4 regions of the Priestia sp. ABM2_011 genome follow, and region 4 is predicted to be linked to each of the others. Evidence: riboswitches for the same ligand, from Rfam matches in the RefSeq annotation. Region 4 holds a riboswitch; each other region holds the start of a gene.
What was found. Region 4 has a riboswitch for cyclic di-AMP ahead of kdpF (K(+)-transporting ATPase subunit F). Riboswitches for the same ligand answer to the same signal wherever they lie in the genome.
Positions count from the first base shown of each region.

Region 1: it holds a riboswitch for cyclic di-AMP, as region 4 does, so the genes downstream of both, ACXAE4_RS07740 (dicarboxylate/amino acid:cation symporter) here and kdpF (K(+)-transporting ATPase subunit F) in region 4, are expected to answer to the same signal.
Region 2: it holds a riboswitch for cyclic di-AMP, as region 4 does, so the genes downstream of both, ACXAE4_RS08440 (potassium channel family protein) here and kdpF (K(+)-transporting ATPase subunit F) in region 4, are expected to answer to the same signal.
Region 3: it holds a riboswitch for cyclic di-AMP, as region 4 does, so the genes downstream of both, ACXAE4_RS25560 (cation:dicarboxylate symporter family transporter) here and kdpF (K(+)-transporting ATPase subunit F) in region 4, are expected to answer to the same signal.

Region 1 covers NZ_JBSWUB010000001.1:1,475,954-1,481,364, forward strand. Annotated here, with positions in the region: gene ACXAE4_RS07730 (ATP-binding protein) at 46-1,446, shown strand; gene ACXAE4_RS07735 (NAD(P)/FAD-dependent oxidoreductase) at 1,664-3,133, shown strand; cyclic di-AMP (ydaO/yuaA leader) riboswitch at 3,737-3,891, shown strand; gene ACXAE4_RS07740 (dicarboxylate/amino acid:cation symporter) at 4,072-5,307, shown strand.
Region 2 covers NZ_JBSWUB010000001.1:1,610,513-1,615,923, reverse strand. Annotated here, with positions in the region: gene ACXAE4_RS08460 (tetratricopeptide repeat protein) at 57-554, opposite strand; gene ACXAE4_RS08455 (YjcZ family sporulation protein) at 728-814, shown strand; gene ACXAE4_RS08450 (YjcZ family sporulation protein) at 1,003-1,083, opposite strand; gene ACXAE4_RS08445 (TrkH family potassium uptake protein) at 1,411-2,730, opposite strand; gene ACXAE4_RS08440 (potassium channel family protein) at 2,734-3,393, opposite strand; cyclic di-AMP (ydaO/yuaA leader) riboswitch at 3,518-3,662, opposite strand; gene ACXAE4_RS08435 (carboxymuconolactone decarboxylase family protein) at 3,778-4,236, opposite strand; gene ACXAE4_RS08430 (Lrp/AsnC family transcriptional regulator) at 4,357-4,812, shown strand; gene ACXAE4_RS08425 (peptidyl-prolyl cis-trans isomerase) at 5,101-5,411, opposite strand, start outside.
Region 3 covers NZ_JBSWUB010000001.1:4,860,763-4,866,173, reverse strand. Annotated here, with positions in the region: gene ACXAE4_RS25565 (undecaprenyl-diphosphate phosphatase) at 237-1,061, shown strand; cyclic di-AMP (ydaO/yuaA leader) riboswitch at 1,335-1,474, shown strand; gene ACXAE4_RS25560 (cation:dicarboxylate symporter family transporter) at 1,581-2,840, shown strand; gene ytvI (sporulation integral membrane protein YtvI) at 3,054-4,085, shown strand; gene ACXAE4_RS25550 (DedA family protein) at 4,245-4,850, shown strand; gene ACXAE4_RS25545 (EcsC family protein) at 4,875-5,411, shown strand, end outside.
Region 4 covers NZ_JBSWUB010000001.1:2,275,925-2,281,335, forward strand. Annotated here, with positions in the region: gene ACXAE4_RS12380 (putative quinol monooxygenase) at 1-127, opposite strand, end outside; gene ACXAE4_RS12385 (ArsR/SmtB family transcription factor) at 332-646, shown strand; gene ACXAE4_RS12390 (CHY zinc finger protein) at 666-1,001, opposite strand; gene ACXAE4_RS12395 (undecaprenyldiphospho-muramoylpentapeptide beta-N-acetylglucosaminyltransferase) at 1,179-2,246, shown strand; cyclic di-AMP (ydaO/yuaA leader) riboswitch at 2,406-2,548, shown strand; gene ACXAE4_RS12400 (hypothetical protein) at 2,621-2,758, shown strand; cyclic di-AMP (ydaO/yuaA leader) riboswitch at 2,774-2,914, shown strand; gene kdpF (K(+)-transporting ATPase subunit F) at 3,212-3,292, shown strand; gene kdpA (potassium-transporting ATPase subunit KdpA) at 3,317-4,978, shown strand; gene kdpB (potassium-transporting ATPase subunit KdpB) at 5,000-5,411, shown strand, end outside.

The DNA of each region.
Region 1 (5,411 bases), 800 kb from region 4:
CCATATTATACTATAGCTAGTAACTCAATAAGCGAAGGTGAATATATGGAAAAGGAAAAAGTATTTCAACAACTATTTTCAATGTCATTTACACCAATGCTCGTAATGAATATGGATGGCGATATTCAAATTTTAAATGAAGCTTGCTGCCACCTTTTTAAAACGACGGAGGAACGGCTTCTTTCCTGTAATGTATTTGAAGAGCCAAATCGCTTTTTTATTGAAAAGCATGAAGTGGAACCGTTAAGAAAGCAAGAGGAAGAAGTTGTTTTACTTAAGAAAAAAGTAGATCAGCAGTTTCCGATGCATATCCATATTCAGCGCACGGAAGAAGATATTCCGCTCTTAGTTGTTCAGTGGAAAGAGTTTTCCTCAAGTATTGAAAAGCAAGAGGAAGTCATTCGGAAAATGAAGCAATATAAGCAGTTTGTCCAGCAGAGTCAAGATGCATTTATTGTAACGAGAGAAGGCAGAATTCAATATTTGAATCCCGCTGGTGTTAAACTTCTTGGCGGCGAGAAAAAAGAAGAGTATATCGGGCGTCCTTGGCTTCACTTTATTCACCCCGAACATTTAGAAATTGTAAAAGAACGAATGGTTCAGCTGATGAATGGAATGTCCGTGAGGCCACGTGTTGATGTGAAACTATTGACTAAAAAAGGGGTCGTCATTATTGAATCTTCGGCAACCAAAATTAAGTTTGAAGGACAGGATGCCATTCAGTATATTATTCGCGACGTAACGGATCGAAAAAAATATGATGAAATGGCAAGCAAATCTGAAAAGCTTACAATGGTGAGCAAGCTAGCGGCAGGAGTAGCACATGAAATCCGTAATCCAATGACGGCGATTAAAGGGTTTATTCAGCTGCTAAAAGCATCGAAACAGTATAATGAAGAATACAATGATATTATGCTTGAAGAATTGAATCGCGTCGAATCCATTATTCAAGAATTTTTAACGCTGGCCAAGCCTAAAATTGAAAATTCATACCATCCGAAAAGTCTCAATCAAATCATACGTCACGTGACATTACTATTAGATACACACGCCAATTATAAAAATTGTCGTATTATTAATGAGATTAGTGATGAGATTACAATCTTTTGTGAAGAAAATGCGCTTAAACAAGTTTTTATTAATTTAATTCAAAATGCGCTTGAGTCAATGAGCAAAGGTACAGTTAAAGTTACCGTTGAGAAAAGAAATGAATACGGCATGGTCATTATCGAGGATGAAGGATGTGGAATTGATGAGCAATCTTTAGCTCGGCTAGGTGAACCATTTTATTCCACCAAACAAACAGGAACTGGGCTAGGATTAATGATTAGCTACCGAATAATCGAACAGCATCAAGGGCATATTTCATTTGCGAGTAAAGTAGGAGTAGGAACAAAAGTAGAAATTGCTCTTCCGTATATTAAAGAACCAGTGAACATTTCGTAGCGCTTGCTATTCGTTCGCTGGTTTTTGTTTGGTTAAAATAAAAACGAATGTTTTTTTAATTTTTTATTTTAATGTTCGTGTATATTGTTGACTAAAGGGTTTGTTTTTGATATATTATCAAATGTCTAGAAAATAACCGAATGATAATAAAAAAAGAAAATTCGGTCAATAACTTTTATCTTTTACCCAAAGAAAAAAGATGATGGGAGAATGTACAATGAACTCAAATTATGATGTTATTGTGGTAGGGGCAGGACCCGCTGGAATTTTTACTTGCTATGAGCTAACGTTAAAATTACCGGAAGCAACTATTTTATTAATCGATAAAGGACACGATATCTATCGACGTAATTGTCCGATTCTTCAGAAAAAAATTGAAAAATGTCCGCCTGCAGTTGGCAGAAAAGAGTTTGCTGGCTGTTTGCCTGCTTGTTCTATCACAAATGGTTTCGGTGGAGCCGGCGCATATTCAGATGGGAAGTTTAATATCACCAGTGAATTTGGAGGCTGGATGACGGATTATCTGTCTGAATCACAGGTGGTAGATTTAATTAAATACGTGGATGAAATTAATTTAAAACACGGAGCAACCGATACGATTACGGATCCGTTAACTGATAAAGTTCGTGAAATTGAAAAACGCGGATACGCAGCAGGATTAAAGCTATTGCGTGCCCAAGTGCGTCATTTAGGAACAGAGCAAAATTTAGAAATTTTAAAAAGCATTTATGAATACTTAAAAGAAAAAATTGATATGCAGTATAAAACGGAAGTAGCCGATTTAATAACAGAAAAAGAAGATGGTCAGCATATCGTGCGCGGTATTGAATTGAAGAATGGTGACAGAATTACGGCTGATAAAGTCGTGGTTTCACCAGGTCGAGACGGCTCGAAGTGGATGAGCGACTTACTAAAAAAACGCCGTTTGAAAATGATTAACAATCAAGTAGACATCGGTGTTCGAGTAGAAACATCTAACGTTGTTATGGAAGAAATCAACAAGCACTTGTACGAAGGGAAATTTATTTACAATACGTCTGTAGGTACAAGAGTCAGAACGTTCTGCAGCAATCCTTCAGGGCATGTGGTAGTAGAGAATCATTCAGGGATTATGTTAGCAAATGGACACGCATACAAAGATCCGAAGCTTGGAAGTCAAAATACGAACTTTGCGCTGCTTGTTTCTCATAAATTTTCGGATCCATTTGATCAGCCGAACGAATATGCGCACGAAGTATCAAGATTAGCTAATATGCTGTCAAACGGAGGCTTAGTTGTTCAAAAGTATGGAGACATTTTAAAGGGGCGCCGTTCAACAGCGAATCGAATTAAAGAAGGCTTTTTAGAACCAACGTTAAAAGAAGCTGTCCCTGGTGATTTGGGTTTAGTGCTTCCATACAATACAATGAAAAGCTTAATTGAAATGACAGAAGCACTGGATCATGTAACGCCTGGGTTAGCATCTGAACATACGCTGTTTTACGGTGTGGAAGCGAAATTTTACTCCGCCCGTCCGAAGTTAAACGATAAGTTTGAAACTGAAATTTCCGGTTTATACGTGGGAGGAGACGGAGCTGGTATTACGCGAGGACTCGCGCAGGCAAGTGCGTGTGGTGTGTGGGTAGCGCGTGACATTGTTGAAAAATTAAAGAATCGTAAAGCAAGTTCTGAACCTGTTACTGTATAAAAAAAGAGGCCGTCACGGCCTCTTTTTTTTATGGGTTAAATAACGAGAGGGAATAAGTAAAAAGTAAAGAACTTGTACCGCTCCAACTCCGATAGTTTTATATGATAATTACCCGCTCCTTTTTTAAAAGATAGTAGGAAATCTATACTTCTATCTTGAGCAGAATTAAGTAGAATAAGGGGAATTGATAATGTCGATTTCTTCGCATCAATAAAGTCAGTGAAATTTTAGGGAGTGTATATCAAGCAGTACAAGGATAAAATCAACAGTTGGAAAGAGTTATTTTTTTTGATAAGTAAAATATTTATGGAAGCAGTAAAGTACATGGATATTAGAATAATTATACATATTAATGAATGATATTAATGGAAATAAAGTTCACTTTATAAACTATTTTTTGAATTAATTTTTTATTCATTAGATTGTAAGTCTTGTTAAATAAGTGTTTTTGGTTTATTAAAATATGATGTAAATATTTTAAAATATAACAATTCTCAACTTTTTACGATAAAATCATGCATTATTTTTGAATAAAAACTTGACAGGAATACATAAAATGAATTTTAATTAAAGTAACAATTATTATCATGCAAAAATATTAAAGAAAATTATTTGCTTAATCTCTTTTGTTTTATAAGAGAACGGAGGACCCATATTTGTGCGTAATGTACTTGGGGTGAATCTTGAATGAATCAAGTAGGGTAACTCACGTACCCGAATCCGACAGCTAACTCCGTAAGCATTCAGTGAGGGAATAACAGGTCTATGAAACCATGATATTCTCATGTTTTTTTGTATAGCTAAAAATATTCCTAAACTATTAATCTGAAAATTTTTAATATATTGTATATTTTGAGTGTTATCACCCTCAATGCATGGTAAAATAAGTATAGTAGTTAGAATCATTCTAATATAATTTATTTATGGGAGGTAAATCTATGAAGCTATCGACAAAGATCATTATCGCGCTAATTGCTGGTGCTGTTGTAGGAGTGTTGATTAATGCTTTTGCTCCAAGTGCTTTTGCTCCGCTGGACAAGTACTTGTTTACGCCGCTTGGGCAAATTTTCTTAAGCTTAATTAAAATGCTTGTTGTACCAATTGTGTTTTTCTCTATCACGTTAGGCGTAGCAGGTTTAGGAGATCCTAAAAAACTGGGAAGAATCGGGGCAAAAACAGTTTCGTACTTCCTAGTGACAACAACCGTTGCTATTGTAATTGGTTTATTATTAGCGTTTGTTATTAAACCAGGAACATTTGGATCTTTTGATACACAAAACGCTTCTTTTGAAGCTGAAAAAGCACCGCCGGTTGGAGAGACATTCTTAAATATGATTCCAGTCAATCCAATCCAAGCGATGGCTGAAGGGAATATGCTTCAACTTATCGTTTTCTCTATCTTTATCGGTTTTGGTATTACGATGCTTGGAAGTAAAACCAAAGGGCTTTATAATTTACTCGAGCAAGGCAATGAATTGATGATGTACCTTGTAAATCTAGTGATGAAGTTTGCTCCTTACGGAACATTTGGGCTTCTTGCAACAGCGGTTGGAAGTCAAGGCTGGCAGGCAATTAAAGCGATGGGGCTTTACATGATTGTAGTCGTGCTCGCACTGTTCATCCATTCGATTGTAACATATGGGGGGTCAGTCGCTCTTATGGCCAGACGTAACCCTATTGAATTTTTTAAAGGTTTTGCTCCTGCGATGACAGTTGGATTCAGTACATCAAGCAGTAGTGCAACGCTTCCGATTTCAATGAATGTGGCTCAAAAAAATCTTCGTGTCCCGGAGTCCATCAGCAGTTTTGTTCAGCCGTTAGGTGCTACCATTAACATGGATGGAACAGCAATTATGCAAGGTGTCGCGACTATTTTTATTGCGCAAGTATACGGCGTTGACCTGTCGCTGGGTGCTCTTGTGACGGTTGTATTAACAGCGGTGCTTGCTAGTATTGGTACAGCAGGCGTGCCGGGAGTTGGTCTCATTATGCTAGCGATGGTATTGAGTTCGGTTGGCCTGCCTGTAGCAGGTATCGGATTGATTATCGGGATTGATCGCTTGCTTGATATGCTTCGTACATCTGTAAATATTACGGGGGACGCTGCGTGTGCCGTTATTGTGGCTGAGTCAGAAGCAAAGCGTATCGATAAATCTGTAACGCAATCGGCTTAATAAATGTAAAAGCTCTAGCTATATGCTAGGGCTTTTTTTATTGGCAAGAAACTCTTCTTTTCAGCATACAGTTTAATAAGAGTATGTGTTTGAAAGGAGAGTGC
Region 2 (5,411 bases), 670 kb from region 4:
TTTATGAAAATCAGCATACGTTTTCTGAAAATCAAAAATAAAACAGGACTTTAGATTCATCGTCCTGTTTGGAGCATGTTTTCGACTTTTTTAATGTCCGCGTGCGTAGGATTGATTTCCCGAGCATAGGCGATTTGTTCTTTCGCTTTTTCCATTTCTTTTAATTGAATATAGGTTTTGGCGAGTTCGAGCGGCAGCATAATCCCTTCAAAACCAAGATCTTGCGCCTTCTGCAAATAAAACAGCGATTTTTCGTAATTCCCTCCAAACATAAGCGGAGTTTCCCGATATTTTATTCCTCGAACGAAGTGCGCCAAGCTTGAAGATGGATTTAATGTTAATGCCTGATGAAGAGCCCGGTCCATTTCTAAGTTCAATACCATTTTTTCAAAGATAATTGATTCTTCGATTTGCTTTGCTAAACAAACGGCTAAGTAACAGTACAAATCAGATGCTTGAGGTTTTTTCTTCATTTCTTGTTGAATTTCGCGCTTGATCTCTTTCCACTTTCCCTCTTCTAGCTGATTCATGACGTATTGTGCATGTATTCCCACCTGTTTGCCCTCCTTTTCCTCTTTATCATAAAGGATTTCTGCGCAAATGAAAAAAGTAAGTGTTCTTCATTCTTCACAAAAAACGTTACCATTAAAAAATAGGCAAATTTCTCAATCACTTAACCCAATTAGTACATAGGATATAGAGACTTTTATTAAAGGAGGTTACACATATGGGCGCAAAAGGCGGTTTTGGTTTTTCATTTATCGTTGTTTTATTTATCCTATTAGTAATCGTAGGGTGTTCTTGCTACTACTAATTTCTAGAGAGGATGAACATCATTCATCCTCTCCTATTTCAAAAAAACCATGCTTTCGCATGGCTACATACCGATTAGATGAATGAGTAGAGGAACTCATTGTTCGGCAATATTGAAGAAATTTTTGGTTTTTACTTCCGCCTAGTATGCCTTTTTTGAAGGGGACTATGCGCAAATAAAGTTAACGTTTAAAAGCGAAAGCCAGACGCACCTACAATAACAAGTAAAACAAATAACACAACGATTAACGCAAAATTTTGTTTTCCCACGTACCATCCCTCACTTCCTGTTATCTGCTTTTAGTGTATGCAACAGCTTGGCAAAATGTTTAGGACAGGGGTGCGGATTTTTCCAATGAGAAAAACCTTCAAATTTCGCCAAAAAAAGTGAATCATATTTTTGTTTCTTTCGTTATATATAGTAAGAGATTTTTTTACTATAAAAAAGGAGGGGCTTTAATGCGCCGACATTCCAAATTGCCCATTGTTCTTGTTTTTGCCTTCTTTTTATTCATCGCAACTGTTTTGTGCGTAACCTCTTATATGTCTTGAACGTATAAATAATATAAAAAAATCGCCTCATCGAAGGCGATTTTTCTATCCTAGCATTATATCTTCGTTTGGATAGCGAACGGCTTCACGCTTTTGCTTAGATAATGAAAACGCAAGGGTTAATGGCCCCACTTTTCCTAAAAACATGATAAAGATAATAATCACGCGTCCAAAGTATGAAAGCTCAGGAGTTGCTCCCATCGATAACCCCACTGTTCCAAACGCAGAAACCACTTCAAACATAATTTTTATAAACGGCAGGTTTTCTGAGATATTTAATAGAAAAATGGCCCCAAACACAAACATAATCGAAATCATCGTAATGGCTAGTGCCTTAAACACATGAAGAGGAAGAAGCCGTCTCTTTAACAGCACAATATCTTCCCTGCTTCGTAAAAATGCCCATACAGAAAAGACAATCACCACAAACGTTGTTAGTTTAATACCTCCTCCTGTTGACGCACTCCCTGCACCTATGAACATTAACATAACCATTAAAAATATGGTGGAATCATGTAGACTTCCTATATCGATACTATTAAAACCTGCTGTGCGTGTTGTTACCGCTTGAAAATAAGACGCCCACACTTTGTCTCCTAATGACAAACTTCCAAGTGTATGTGAATTGCCGTACTCTAAGAAAAAAATAAAAAGCATGGCAATCATGTTAATGGCAAACGTGCTGATAATCATAATTTTTGAATGCAGCGTTAGTTTTTTATACGATTTTTTTACCCACATATCAGCAAGAACGGTAAATCCTAACCCACCAATAATAAACAAAAAGGAAATCGTTATGTTAATAATAGGATCTCCTACATACTGAACTAAGCTGTCAGATAATAGTCCGAACCCTGCGTTATTAAAAGCTGAAATTGAATGAAACAAGCTAAAGAATAGCCCCTTAGACCATCCGAATTCCGGAACCCAGCGTATCGCTAAAAAGATAAGTGCAACAAACTCAATTAAAAATGAAAAGATAAACAGCCTTTTAACTAGCAGGACAACTCCGCCGACGCTCGTTTGATTTAATGCCTGCTGAACGAGCATACGCTCTTTAAATCCAATTTTTTTACCTAGCATCATAAAAATCAGCACGGCAAATGACATAATGCCAAGACCGCCTATTTGAATTAACAGCATAATAATCGTTTGACCGATGACGGTAAAACGCGTACCTGTATCTACGACGGCTAAGCCGGTCACTGTCATAGCGGAAGTAGATGTAAAAAGGGCGTCTACCCACCGGATTGGCTCAGTAGTAGAAAAAGGCATCATTAATAAAAGAGCACCAATAATAATTCCTCCGCCAAAAATGGAGACAAGCAGCTGCGGCGGCGTAAGCCTAACAATTTTTTTTTTCATAAGTTAAACTCCTTCTTCTTCAAAACGGTTTAAATCGCGATTATGTCCGATAACAATCAGCATATCTCCTTGTTCAATTGTTTCATGCGCCGTAGGCGAAATCACCATTTCCCCGTCTTTTCGCTGAAAACCGATAATATTACAGCCGTACTTTGCACGAATATTTAAATCAAACAGCGTTTTATTATGAAGTTTCTTAGAAGCGACAATTTCAACAATACTATAGTCTTTAGACAGTTCAATATAGTCAATAATTTTTTCTGACACCACGTGATGAGCAATCCGCTTCGCAATATCGCGCTCAGGATGAATGACTTTGTCCGCTCCTATTTTCTCCAGCACTTTTTGATGATACATATTCACCGCTTTTACCCATACTTGCTTAACGCCCATATCTTTTAAAAGCATCGTTGCAAGCACGCTTGCTTCGATATCGTCTCCAAACGAAATAAGAGCATGATCAACGTTACGAATGCCTAGCCCTTTTAAGCTAGCTTCATCAATTGCGTTCGCTTGCACGACATATGTAGCTGAGTTGCTATATTTCTTTACTACCTCCTGATTGCGGTCAATAGCGAGCACATCCACATCCAAATTAGCAAACTCTTCAACCAAACTGCCTCCAAAACGACCTAATCCCAATACAGCAAACTGTTTTTTCATAATGTATTTATTCCTTTCTTCAACTGCTGTGTGTTCTCTTAGCTTATACTTTTTCTAAAAAATTACATGTTTTTCTTAAAAAAAGCGCAAAAAAACACAGGAAGGCTCCTGTGTTTTTTCACACTCTTCCCCCTCAAAACGCTTGCGAAGTTAGCTGTCGGGTTCGGGTTTTAAGAGTAACCCTACCTTTTTAAGGATTCACCCCGGAGCACAATATGTGCGTAAATAATGGGTCCTCCGCTCCGTAATGGATTAAGCGATTTTTATTCAAATGTCTATGATCTATTTTTTAGAATAATCGATTCGATTCATGATACGTTTCACTTCACGAAAGCTATCTTACTCCTGTGGATTTTGTCTGTCAAGATATTTTTAGGGAAGACATCACTTGCGCTGCAAACTGCAAAAATCATATAAATCTAAACTGACAATCAGTTTGTGAAATTGATCAAACAAATTAATAACAGCCAAAAGCTCTAATAGCTGCGTATCACTGTAAAATTTCTTTAATTGATCCATATCAGCATCCGTCAAATCCCTTGGACGCACTCGGTATACATCTATAAATCGAAACAGCAGTCGATCTTTTTCTTCCAGCTCTTTTTCTCTTAACACTTTTTGATTAAGCGTCTTATCGCCTACATATGACATGCTCATACACGTCTCACAGCCGTTAACACCTGCTAGATAAAGCCTGATTTTTTCCTTAGTCTCTCTTTTTACTATATCACTGTTCCAAAGCTTGTCGTATAGCTCATCATACAACCTTTTTACATCTGGAATTAAATTCAGTGCTTTTTCAAAATTTGTTCCCTCTTCGTTTGTTAACAAAACTCTTGCCATTTTTTACTCACTCCTTTTTAATTATTATAGTAAGAAAAATGGAGATTTCAGATAACAAATAAAACATATTATCTGCTATTACTAATCAAATAAAACATTAATATGAAAGAAGGTTTTCAATTGAAAATTGATGAAATTGATTTATCGATTTTGCAGGCACTGCAGCAAAACAGCCGTCTTTCCTTAAGAGAGCTAGGAAAACAAATTAACCTGTCTCCTCCTTCAGTGGCAGAGCGAGTAAGACAGCTAGAGAGCTTTGGTATTATAAAAGGATATACAATCGATATTGATTATGAAAAGCTGCAGTTGCCCGTCTCGTGTTTTATTGAAGTAACCATGAAAAACGGAGAGCACGAGCGTTTTAAAAGATTTATTTCTCAGTATCCCTATGCTTTATTCTGTGAACGCATCGCCGGACAGGCTTGCTTCATTACAAAGCTTCAGCTTCCTCACCTGCACGTACTCGAGCAATTTATTAACGAAATTACACCTTATGCCAAAACGATTTCACACATCGCCCTTTCTCACGTGGAGATGTCTTCTGCATTATTGAGTCATTTAAAAGATGAAAAGTGATTGAAACATACGTTCACCGTACTAACGAAAAGATCCGAACGATTCATCGTTCGGATCTTCTTTCCACTAAACTACTTCTGTCCTAGCCTCTTTTATTCGTCCAAAAGCATAAAAAATAACCCTCCAAAGCTGGAGGGTATAAATTTTCCGAATAATGAAAGTTTTACAACTTCATTCTATCAGGTACCGACATTTCTGTCTACTTAAAAATGTAAAAGAGCTCTCTATTAATAGAAAGCTCTTTTACCTGCTTGTTTTTTGAAAACAATCAATCTATATAAAAGGGAACTACCTAAGGCTGAAAGTCACGTGAAACCTTGGCAGTTGATCCTGGATATACCGGTTGATATGATTCAAAACAAGTTCTTTCATCATTTCTTCTTTGACTTCTGATTCCGTTTTTTTATCTTTTTGTTTTAAAATAAGAATATAATAGACTTTACCCATTTTAATGGGCTTACTACACTCTCCGATGTGCTGTTTTTTTAAAACATCTATAAAAGAGGGAGATAGATTCGAAAGCTTTAGATTATCATCATTCTCTATTTTGCTGATGGTCTGGACATCAGCATATTTTTTTTGAACGTCTTGAAGCGATG
Region 3 (5,411 bases), 2.6 Mb from region 4:
AACATAGTGACTGCTTTTTAAAATAAATAAAAGCTGATATCGTGTTTTTTGGTTGTAGCATGTAAGCTTTTTATTACAAATTATTAAAGATTCTTATCTTTTTGCAAATACACATTGTATTTCATAGTTTTAACAATTATGATAAAAAAGCAAGTGTCAAAATAGGAAAATAGTTGAGCATGTAAAACGAAGCGATAAGCTTATTAATTTGAAAGAAAGGCAAGGTACATAGCTTTATGTGGGAAATTATTGTAGCAATCATTTTAGGGATTGTAGAAGGTTTAACAGAGTTTGCTCCCGTTTCGTCAACTGGGCATATGATTATTGTGGATGACCTGTGGTTAAATTCAAAAGAATTATTTTCATCTCCAGTAGCTAATACATTTAAGATTGTTATTCAGCTAGGGTCGATTTTAGCAGTAGTTGTTATTTTTAAAGATCGTTTTATTAATTTATTAGGATTGGGAAAAAAACCAGCTGCTGCAATTGGACCGACAAATCGCTTAAATTTAATGCAGGTAATTGTTGGTTTGTTACCCGCAGGAGTGTTAGGACTTTTGTTTGATGATTACATTGATGAACATTTGTTTTCTTTAAATACGGTGCTAATTGGCTTAGTGGTCGGAGCTGTATTAATGATTCTAGCAGATTTGTTTGGACCTAAACGTCCGCGTGTAGAGACGGTGGACCAAATGTCTTATGGACAAGCACTAGGTATAGGACTGTTTCAATGTATTGCTCTTTGGCCAGGTTTTTCTCGTTCAGGCTCAACGATTTCAGGAGGGGTTCTTCTTGGAATGAGCCATAAGGCAGCCGCAGATTTTACATTTATTATGGCAGTGCCAATTATGGCAGGAGCAAGTGGACTTTCATTGGTTAAAAACTGGCAGTATTTCACATCAGATGCACTACCGTTTTTTATTGCTGGTTTTATCAGCGCCTTTATTTTTGCGCTTATATCGATTCGCTTTTTCTTAAAATTAATCAACCGCATTAAATTAGTTCCGTTTGCCATTTATCGAATTATTTTAGCGGCTATTCTATATTTTGTATTTTTATAAAATAAATAAGCGTATTTTATAGCCATTTAAACTTCTGATAAAGACTTAAAAAGCAAGAAAAAGCTATTGCAACATTGCAATAGCTTTTTTGCATAAATATATATTATTGTCTTTTGAAAGCGTTTTATAAACATGGGTATTGACAAAACGTGTCGAAAAATAGTAAATTAATATTTGTGCAGTATAAAGTTAAGTAAAAGTAAGACTTCTGTTTAGTTTTATTGACTGTAAAAAACGTATGACAACGTATAGATCGTTTTAATTTTATAAAAATTGAATAATAAGCTTAATCGTATAGAGCGGGGGAATCATTATCGGCAGTAAAGCTGCCTTGGGGTGAATCCTTACAAAAGGTAGGAAACTCTCAATTCCGAATCCGACAGTTAACCTCGTTTGCTTTATTGAGAGAAAGAGCCCAAAATAGCGTAAGTAAAAGGCTGTTCTTTCTTAAGAATAGTCTTTTTTTGTTTTTTCAGAAAAGTATATACAAATGTCATACATCTTTGGGGAGGTACATCTATGAAAAAAATTCGTTTTGGTTTGGCTACGCAGATTTTTACCGGTTTAATCCTCGGTGTTCTTGTAGGAGTAATTTGGTTTAACGATCCGCGTGTAGTAACATACCTGCAGCCGCTGGGAGACTTGTTCTTAAGATTGATTAAGATGATTGTTATTCCAATTGTTATCTCAAGTTTAGTCGTTGGAGTTGCAGGAGCAGGTAGCGGTAAACAGGTCGGAAAGCTTGGCGTTAAAACCATTCTCTATTTTGAAATTATTACAACTTTCGCAATTGTAATCGGTGTATTGATTGCTAATATTTTTCATCCTGGACAAGGTGTAGACATTCATTCAGCACAGAAGAGTGATATTTCACAATACGTTGAAACATCCGAACAGCAAGAAGGAAAGTCAGTGGCTGAAACGTTCTTACACATTGTTCCGACAAACTTTTTCCAGTCAATTGTTGAAGGGGACATGCTAGCAATTATCTTCTTTACAGTATTGTTCGCACTTGGAGTAGCGGCAATTGGAGAAAGAGGAAAGCCTGTTGTTCAATTCTTTGACGGCGTTTCTCACGCAATGTTTCACGTGGTAAACCTAGTAATGAAAGTGGCTCCGATTGGAGTATTTGCTTTAATTGGTGTAACAGTTTCGAAATTCGGTTTAGAGTCACTTCTTTCATTAGGAAAGCTTGTTATCTTAGTTTACTTAGCGTTAATTTTCTTCCTACTTGTTGTATTAGGAGGAATTGCGAAATGGGCAGGAATTAACATTTTCCACTTATTCCGCTATATGAAAGATGAACTGTTGTTAGCATACAGTACATCTAGTTCTGAGACAGTTCTTCCGCGAATTATGGAAAAACTTGAAAAGATGGGCTGTCCAAAAGCTATCGTATCGTTCGTTGTACCAATTGGTTATACATTTAACCTAGATGGTTCTGTTCTCTATCAAGCGATTGCAGCGTTATTCTTAGCGCAGGTGTATGGTATTGATTTAACGATCGTTCAACAGCTGACGCTCATTCTGGTATTGATGGTTACATCTAAAGGAATGGCTGCGGTGCCAGGAACATCATTTGTTGTATTACTGGCTACTCTTGGAACAATCGGCGTTCCGGCAGAAGGATTAGCCTTCATTGCGGGAGTAGACAGAATCATGGATATGGCACGTACGGTTGTTAACTTAGTAGGAAACACACTAGCAGCAATTGTGATGTCTAAATCTGAAGGCAAATTTGACCCTAAAAAAGGTACAGAGGTCATGAGAGCCGGCTAATTTATAAATTAAAAAGCTACTTATTCTATTCAAAAAATTAGAATAAGTAGCTTTTTTCATAATAATTCCTTTATTATTATGGAAATTGACCCTATAATATGTAACATCAGGTATAAATATATCCAAATTTTATTCTTACATAAAAGCAGTCACTGGTTCCTTTCTTTATCAATAAATATAGAGATAGCTTAGCTAGTTGGGGGATAGTAGAGTATGTGGAAAAAGCGAATATGGGTCATTGCCTCGATAGTAATCGTATGTTTGTTAATCCCTTACAGTTTACCGATTGTGTTTGCTTTATTAACAGCATTAGCGCTTGAGGGTATTGTTCAAAAATTGCATCAATCTTTTAAAATGAAGAGAGTCTACGCAGTGCTTATGACCTTCATTTTATATGTTGTTTCGCTCATACTTATTGGATTTTTTATTGTTCGGACAATCGTTACGCAAGTGGTAGCTCTTTCAAAGATAGCGCCTTCATTTGTAAAAGAAATCTATGAAACCGCGATTTATCCAACTATTATCAAGTGGAAATACTATTCAAACGCTCTTCCTACAGAAGTGATTTCTTCTATCGAGCGCACGCTTGAAAAAACCGTAAATTCATTAGATTCTCTATTAAAAAGTACCGTGGAAATCATCATTAGCTTTGCTGCTACTGTTCCTGGATTTCTACTAGAGTTTCTTATTTATTTAGTAGCGCTTGTATTTATCAGCCTTGAGCTGCCTGCTATTAAAAATAAAATTAAGTCATTTTTAACAGAAGAAACGAAATATAAGCTACAAGTTGTCATCACTCAGCTTATCCAAGCGGGGGTTGGTTTTATTAAGGCACAAATTATTTTAAGTGTCATGACGTTTGTAATGGCTTATGTAGGGCTTTGGCTATTAGATGTTCCGTATACCGCGCTGCTTAGTTTATTAATTGTAATTGTCGATATCTTACCAATCCTTGGGACGGGCTCGGTGCTCGTTCCATGGGGGATTTTTGCTCTTACGCAAGGGCATGACTCATTAGCAATCGGCTTATTTATTCTATTTGGAGTGATTACGGTAGTAAGACGTGTAGTAGAACCAAAAGTGTTTTCTACAAATATGGGTATTTCACCTTTGGCTGCACTAGTTAGTTTGTACATTGGATTTAAACTTTTAGGTTTTGTCGGGTTGTTTTTAGGACCGGCTTTAGTTATTTTATACGATGCTCTTCGTAAAGTAGGTATTATTCAAATTAACTTTAAACTATAAAAGCGCTGGATAAAACTAGCGCTTTTTTTATTGAAACTTTTGTAGTACGTCATACGTAAAGAGGGAAAGGAAAAAACTATGTCGCGTTGGTTTTTATCTATCAATCGGCTAAATTATAGTTTTGCAGTCTTAGATTTAATGACATGAGGAGGAGAATTTTTGTTAGAGTCGGTTTTACTTTCTTTAATTGAAGCGCTAAAACAGCTCTCTTATTTTGGCGTAATTTTAGCATTAACGTTTGAGTTTGTCCCCGCAGAGCTTGTTTTACCTTTAGTAGGGTATTGGGTGTACCAAGGTGATATGAACTTGTATCTGGCTATCCTTGCAGGTACAGTAGGCGGTGTATGTGGACCGTTGACTCTTTACGCACTGGGACGTTACGGTGGACGACCGCTAGTTTTAAAATATGGAAAATATTTTTTGGTGAAAGAAAAAGAAATTGACGCTGCCGATCGCTTTTTTAATAAGTACGGCAGCGGGGTCGCTTTTTTTGGACGGTTTATTCCAGGAGTGCGTACGGCTATCTCTTTTCCATGCGGGATGGCAAAAATGAATGTATGGCTGTTTTCTATTTACACATTTGTTGCGATGCTTCCAGTAACGGCTATTTACGTATATTTAGGATATAAGTTAGGACCTAAGTGGAAAGAGGTGGGTCCGATTGTTTCTCAATACATGCAGCCTATTGGAATCGGAATTGTTGTTTTAATTGCGTTGTTTTTTATCATTAAATATGTGCGGAATAAACAAGTAGGACAGAGCTGATAAATCGAGGAAAAGAGTGAGGATATGTCAGAGCATGAACAATTGAGAATAGAATTACGAAAAATTGAAAAGTGGGAGAAAGACCAAAAAGGACTTTTTTTCTGGGAGCGGCTGGCTCGCTTGCCTTTTTCAGCTTTAGATAAAGTAACGCCAAAGTTCATTCATCAAAAAATAGAAAAATTATTAGATGAAATTGCTAAGTATGTTGATAATGGAGGCCAGTATTTAGCTAATACGTCTGCCACGCTAGAGAAAGCATCAGCCCAATTACAAGAAAATAAGCAGCTGTCAATAGAGGATGTTCAGCATTTATCTCTGCAGGAAATGGATGAGTTGGCGGAGTATTTTATTGAAGTCCGAAAAAAGAATGCGCAGCTGCAAGGAGCTACAACCGGAGTAGGTGGAATTTTCACACTGGCGATTGATATTCCTTTTGTATTGGGACTTACGCTTAAGACACTGCAAGAAGTGGCTGTTTCTTATGGTTACGATCCCACTGAGCAAGAGGAACGCATTTTTATGGTCAAATGCATGCAGTTTTCATCCTCTGATATTGTAGGA
Region 4 (5,411 bases):
CTTCAAATAGTTGATAGTTGCTGTTTCCTTCTTCTTGTAAAGAATGCTTAATTAGTTCTTGTACGTTTTCTAAAAATTCTTCTCTTTTTGCTGGGTTAACTTTCATTGAAGCTTGTAAATGAATCATGGATGATTCCTCCTTTAATAATGATGGTGCTTTATATTATTTGTTTTGTTTTTAATCTTTCATTCAATTTACGATTAAAATGAAGATAAGTTCGAATATCATCGAACAATGAAACTATAACACCGATTAAATAACAGTGCAAGGAATTTAGTTCGAAAGTTATCGAACATTGATACACAAAAGAAGCTGTGTTATATTTTAAGCATGAGAAAACCTTATCAACCACCGAAATCTGAAATTAAATTAACGCCTATTTTACATGCGTTGAGTGATCCTAACCGGCTGCGAATTGTACAGTGTTTAGCGACAAGAAAGGAGCAGACCTGTTCGTATTATCAAAAATTAAATGTATCAAAATCAACGCTATCACATCATATTAAAGTACTTCGCGAAGCTGGAATTATCAAACTACGTATAGAAGGTACGCAGCACTATTATTCCTTGCGTTTAGAAGAACTTGAGGAACTGTTCCCAGGTCTGCTTCCTTCCATTATCAATATAGATGAGCAATTATTTTAAAAGCTGAACGATATTTTGTTCAGCTTTTTTGTTCAAAATAAATGTGTCCATGCAGGCTGCATCCGGGATTAAAAGAAGAACGACAGTGAGGGCAAGTCGAGTTACAGGTTAAATATTCATTAATTGAGAGCTCATGTTTACATACTCCGCAAAGAATAGCTTTTTCATTAAACATAGATGTTGGCCATCTTTTAATGTCGTGATCCGCATGTGCGTTATGACATTGATAGCATGGATAATATGTATGACAGCAATAAAATTTTATTGCGATAATATCTTTATCCGTATGATAGTGCGTACAGCGCGTTTCGGAATCCACTGTGTCACCTTTTACTGCAGGTACAGATTTGTTCATTATCATCACTCCTTATGAAAAGTATAGCATGCTTTTATACGCCTTATCATACATATGTAAAAAGAAAAATGCTATAATAAAACCATCGTTTTACATGTCAGATTGCATGCTAAAAAGATTAGATAAAAATTGATGTCAAAACAGATCGATTAAGTGATGCAAAGAGAGGAAGAAAAAATGAGTAAGCAAGTTATCGTTTTTACCGGAGGCGGAACAGCGGGGCACGTAACGCCAAACATTGCCATCATGAAAGAATTAGACAGTGAAAAATGGGATATCCATTATGTCGGTTCTCACAATGGTATTGAGAAAGAATTAATTACAAAATTAAACGTTCCATATCATGCGATTTCAAGCGGGAAGCTGCGTCGATATGTAGATATGGAAAATGTAAAAGATGTATTTCGAGTAGCAAAAGGGGTTGGCGATGCACGTCGCGTGCTGAAAAAACTAAAGCCTTCTCTTGTTTTTTCAAAAGGCGGTTTCGTCACAGTTCCTGTGGTAATGGCTGCTAAATCTTTAAACATTCCCGTGTTCATTCATGAAAGTGATTTAACACCGGGACTGGCAAATAAAATTGCGCAGAAATTTGCCACTAAAATTTTTACTTCTTTTGATGAAGCCGCAAACTACTTTCCAAAAGAAAAAGTGCAGGTTGTTGGTTCACCTATTCGAAAAGAGCTATTTAGCGGAAGCGCAGCGAACGGGGAAAGCTGGCTACGCTTTTATGATAAGCGCCCCATTTTAACGATTATGGGCGGAAGTTTAGGAGCACGCCGTATTAATGAAATCGTTCGAGAGTCTTTGCCTGAACTGCAAAAGAAATTCCAAATTGTACACCTTTGCGGAAAAGGCAATATTGATACAAGCCTTGAAAAAGAGTCAGGATACCGTCAGTTAGAATACGTAAACGAACAACTTCCTGATGTTCTAGCGGCAACTGATTATGTGATTACACGCGGTGGATCCAATGCCATTTTTGAGTTTTTAGCTCTTCATAAACCGATGATGATTATTCCTTTATCAAAAGCACAGAGTCGCGGAGATCAAATTTTAAATGCACAATCTTTTAAGAAAAAAGGCTACTGTATGGTTGTAGAAGAAGAACAGTTAACAAAAGAATTGTTTTTACGTGAAGTAAGTGAGCTTCAGCAGCAGGCAAGTACAATGAAGCGTACAATGCGTGAAGCAACAAAAACGGATGCTATTTCAATTCTTGTAAATGAAATTGAGAAAATGAGCTAAAAAAAGCGTTCTTATCTCCTCGATAAGAACGCTTTTTTTCTTCTGAAATTATTATTTTAAAATAATGAATAAATATAGAAAAATAAAGCTTTTAAAATTTCAAAAAATGTTGTTGACAGTAAATTTTAACAGGAGTAAGATTACTCTCATGAAACGTTCCACTGTGAAACGCTGAGTCTTTTCTGAAAGAGAAGGAAAGAGCGGAGGACCCAATTATCAGGGGTGAATCTCTTAATTGAGTAGGGTTACTTTCTTGACCCGAACCCGTCAGCTAACTTCGTAAGCGTTAAGAGAGAGGATGGTGTAATCGTGGTCGTTTTCTATAACAGCGGATAGTACGCTCCTTTCAAAATATAGGTGAAAGGAGCGTCAGGATGCATTTATCTAAGCAAATGATTCAAATGATTGAATATCGGGCCATGTGCGACCAGCAATCTTTTGATCTAGCAAACCGCTATTTGTCTACGTTAGCTAATCAAAGTTTTAAACGCAGCAGTAAAAACTATTATTAAGTCTAAAAATTAAATAACAAATATACGCTTAATCAATTATGAGCGGGGGACCCAATATTTTGTACGTATGTACTAGGGGTGAATCTCTTAACTGAGTAGGGTTACTTCCATAACCCGAATCCGACAGCTAACTCCGTAAGCGTTTTGGGAGTAAAAAATTCGTGTGAATCACGGCTTATTTGTCGTGCATTAAACCGCGGAAGAGAACTCTCTTCTGCGGTTTTTTAGTGGGAAAAATCAGCATCACGTCTCACGGTTAGCTTTTTTGGACGTGATGCTTTATGAAAAGAAACCGTCACTAAACTTAGAAGCTATCATTTTTGTTAGGAAACAGTTAGGAGGGAGCAACTTGGATATGATCATGCTTGCAACGCTTGCCATATTAACAGCTGCTATGTACGGAATTATTTGCTGGTCGTCTCATGTAGTAGATGAAAGAGAGGAGAAGTGAAAGTGTCGTTCATTTTGTTAGGTATTTCAGTTCTCGTTTTAATTTATTTAGTATATGTACTGTTAAATCCAGAACAATTTTAATAAGCGGAGGAATAAAAAGTGGGGATTTTTCTACTATCAGTTGCGCTGCTGCTTGTTTTTGTAGCGCTTATTGCAAAGCCCGTAGGTATTTATATAGCGAATGTGTTTTCAAACGATAAAAACACTAGCTTGATAGGAAAGATAGAAACGGTGATGTTTAAAGCAGCAGGAATTAAAGGGCTTAATCAGACGTGGAAGCAATATGCATTTACTCTTGTTTTGGCGAATACGTTTATGATTTTTGTGGTGTACCTTATCTTCCGGTTTCAAGGGGTACTGCCGTTTAACCCAAGCCACATCAAAGGAATGGATCCGGCACTTGCTTTTAACACGGCCATTAGTTTTATGACAAATACGAACTTGCAGCACTACAGCGGCGAATCAGGTTTGTCCTATTTCTCGCAGATGGCCGCCATTGTATTTATGATGTTTGCTGCACCAGCAACGGCACTTGCAGTAGCAATCGCTTTTATTCGTGGGCTGGCAGGGAAAGAAATGGGAAACTTTTTTGTTGATTTTGTAAAGTCAATTACGCGTATTTTACTTCCTATCGCTTTTATAACAGGCATTTTATTTATGTTTTTAGGTGTCCCTCAAACGTTAAGCGGAACGGTGACTGCCCATACAATAGAAGGGGCAACACAGCAAATAGCAAGGGGACCAGTTGCTTCTTTTCTTTCAATTAAAGAGCTAGGAAACAACGGAGGGGGATTTTTTGGTGTCAATTCAGCTCATCCATTTGAAAATCCTAACGCGTTGAGCAATGTATTACAAATCGTCCTTATGCTTTTATTGCCAACAGCACTTCCTTTCACATACGGAAAAATGATCGGACAGCGTAAGCAAGGCCGCATCTTGTTTGTAGCGATGAGTATGCTGTTTATCGTTATTTTAAGCACAGCGTTCGTAACAGAGTGGGGCGGCAATCCAAGACTTGATTCTTTTCATTTGAACGAAGCGAACGGTTATATGGAAGGGAAAGAAGTCCGTTTTGGTGTCGGCATGTCGACGCTTTACGCCATCGTGACGACAGCAAGTGAAACAGGTGCAGTCAACACCATGCACGATACTCTTACGCCTCTTACCGGGTTGTTAACGCTTGGAAATATGATGTTAAATACCGTATTCGGCGGTGTCGGAGCAGGATTTATGAATGTCATGATGTACGTCATTATCGCCGTATTTTTATCAGGTTTAATGGTTGGAAGAACACCAGAATACGTAGGTAAAAAAATTGAAGGAAAAGAAATGAAGCTAATCGCCGTGACGCTTATTTTGCAGCCGCTGCTAATTTTAGGAGGAACAGCTGTAGCACTTACCACTCATTTAGGAATAGAAGGTATATCAAATCCAGGCTTTCACGGGTTAAGTCAGGCACTGTATGAATTTACGTCGTCAGCAGCAAACAATGGATCCGGCTTTGAAGGACTCGGTGATGCAACGCCGTTTTGGAACATTTCAACGGGAATCGTTATGTATATTGGACGTTACTTCGGACTAATTACGATGCTGGCGGTATCGAGCTCACTAGCATCCAAACAGCTTGTTCCCCAAACACCTGGGACATTTAAAACAGATACGTCTTTATTTAGCGGCATTTTAATTGGAACTACCGTTATTGTAGGAGCACTTACATTTTTCCCAGTGCTTGTGCTTGGGCCGGTTGCTGAGTATTTAACACTGTAATCAAGAAAGCGGAGGATCATAATGAATAAACGGAATTTTGCAAACAATATTGAATTGGATCGCAACAGTCATATTCAAGGTTCTGTAGATACACAAGCTTCATCGATTTTTATTCAATCAGTAAAGCAGGCTTTTATCAAGCTCAGCCCAAGAACGATGATAAAAAACCCTATCATGTTCGTAGTAGAAATCGGGTTTATAATTACGCTTTTTTTAGCCGTTGTTCCGGACCTTTTCGGAGAAAGTACAGTAAGCACAGGATTTAATGTTGCCGTATCTCTCGTGTTATTTTTTACCATTGTTTTTGCTAATTTTGCAGAAGCATTAGCAGAAGGTCGAGGAAAAGCACAGGCAAACTCATTAAAGCAATCTAAAGGCGATATTACAGCTAATCAGCTTCAAAACGGGCAAATGATACAAGTTTCGGCATCGC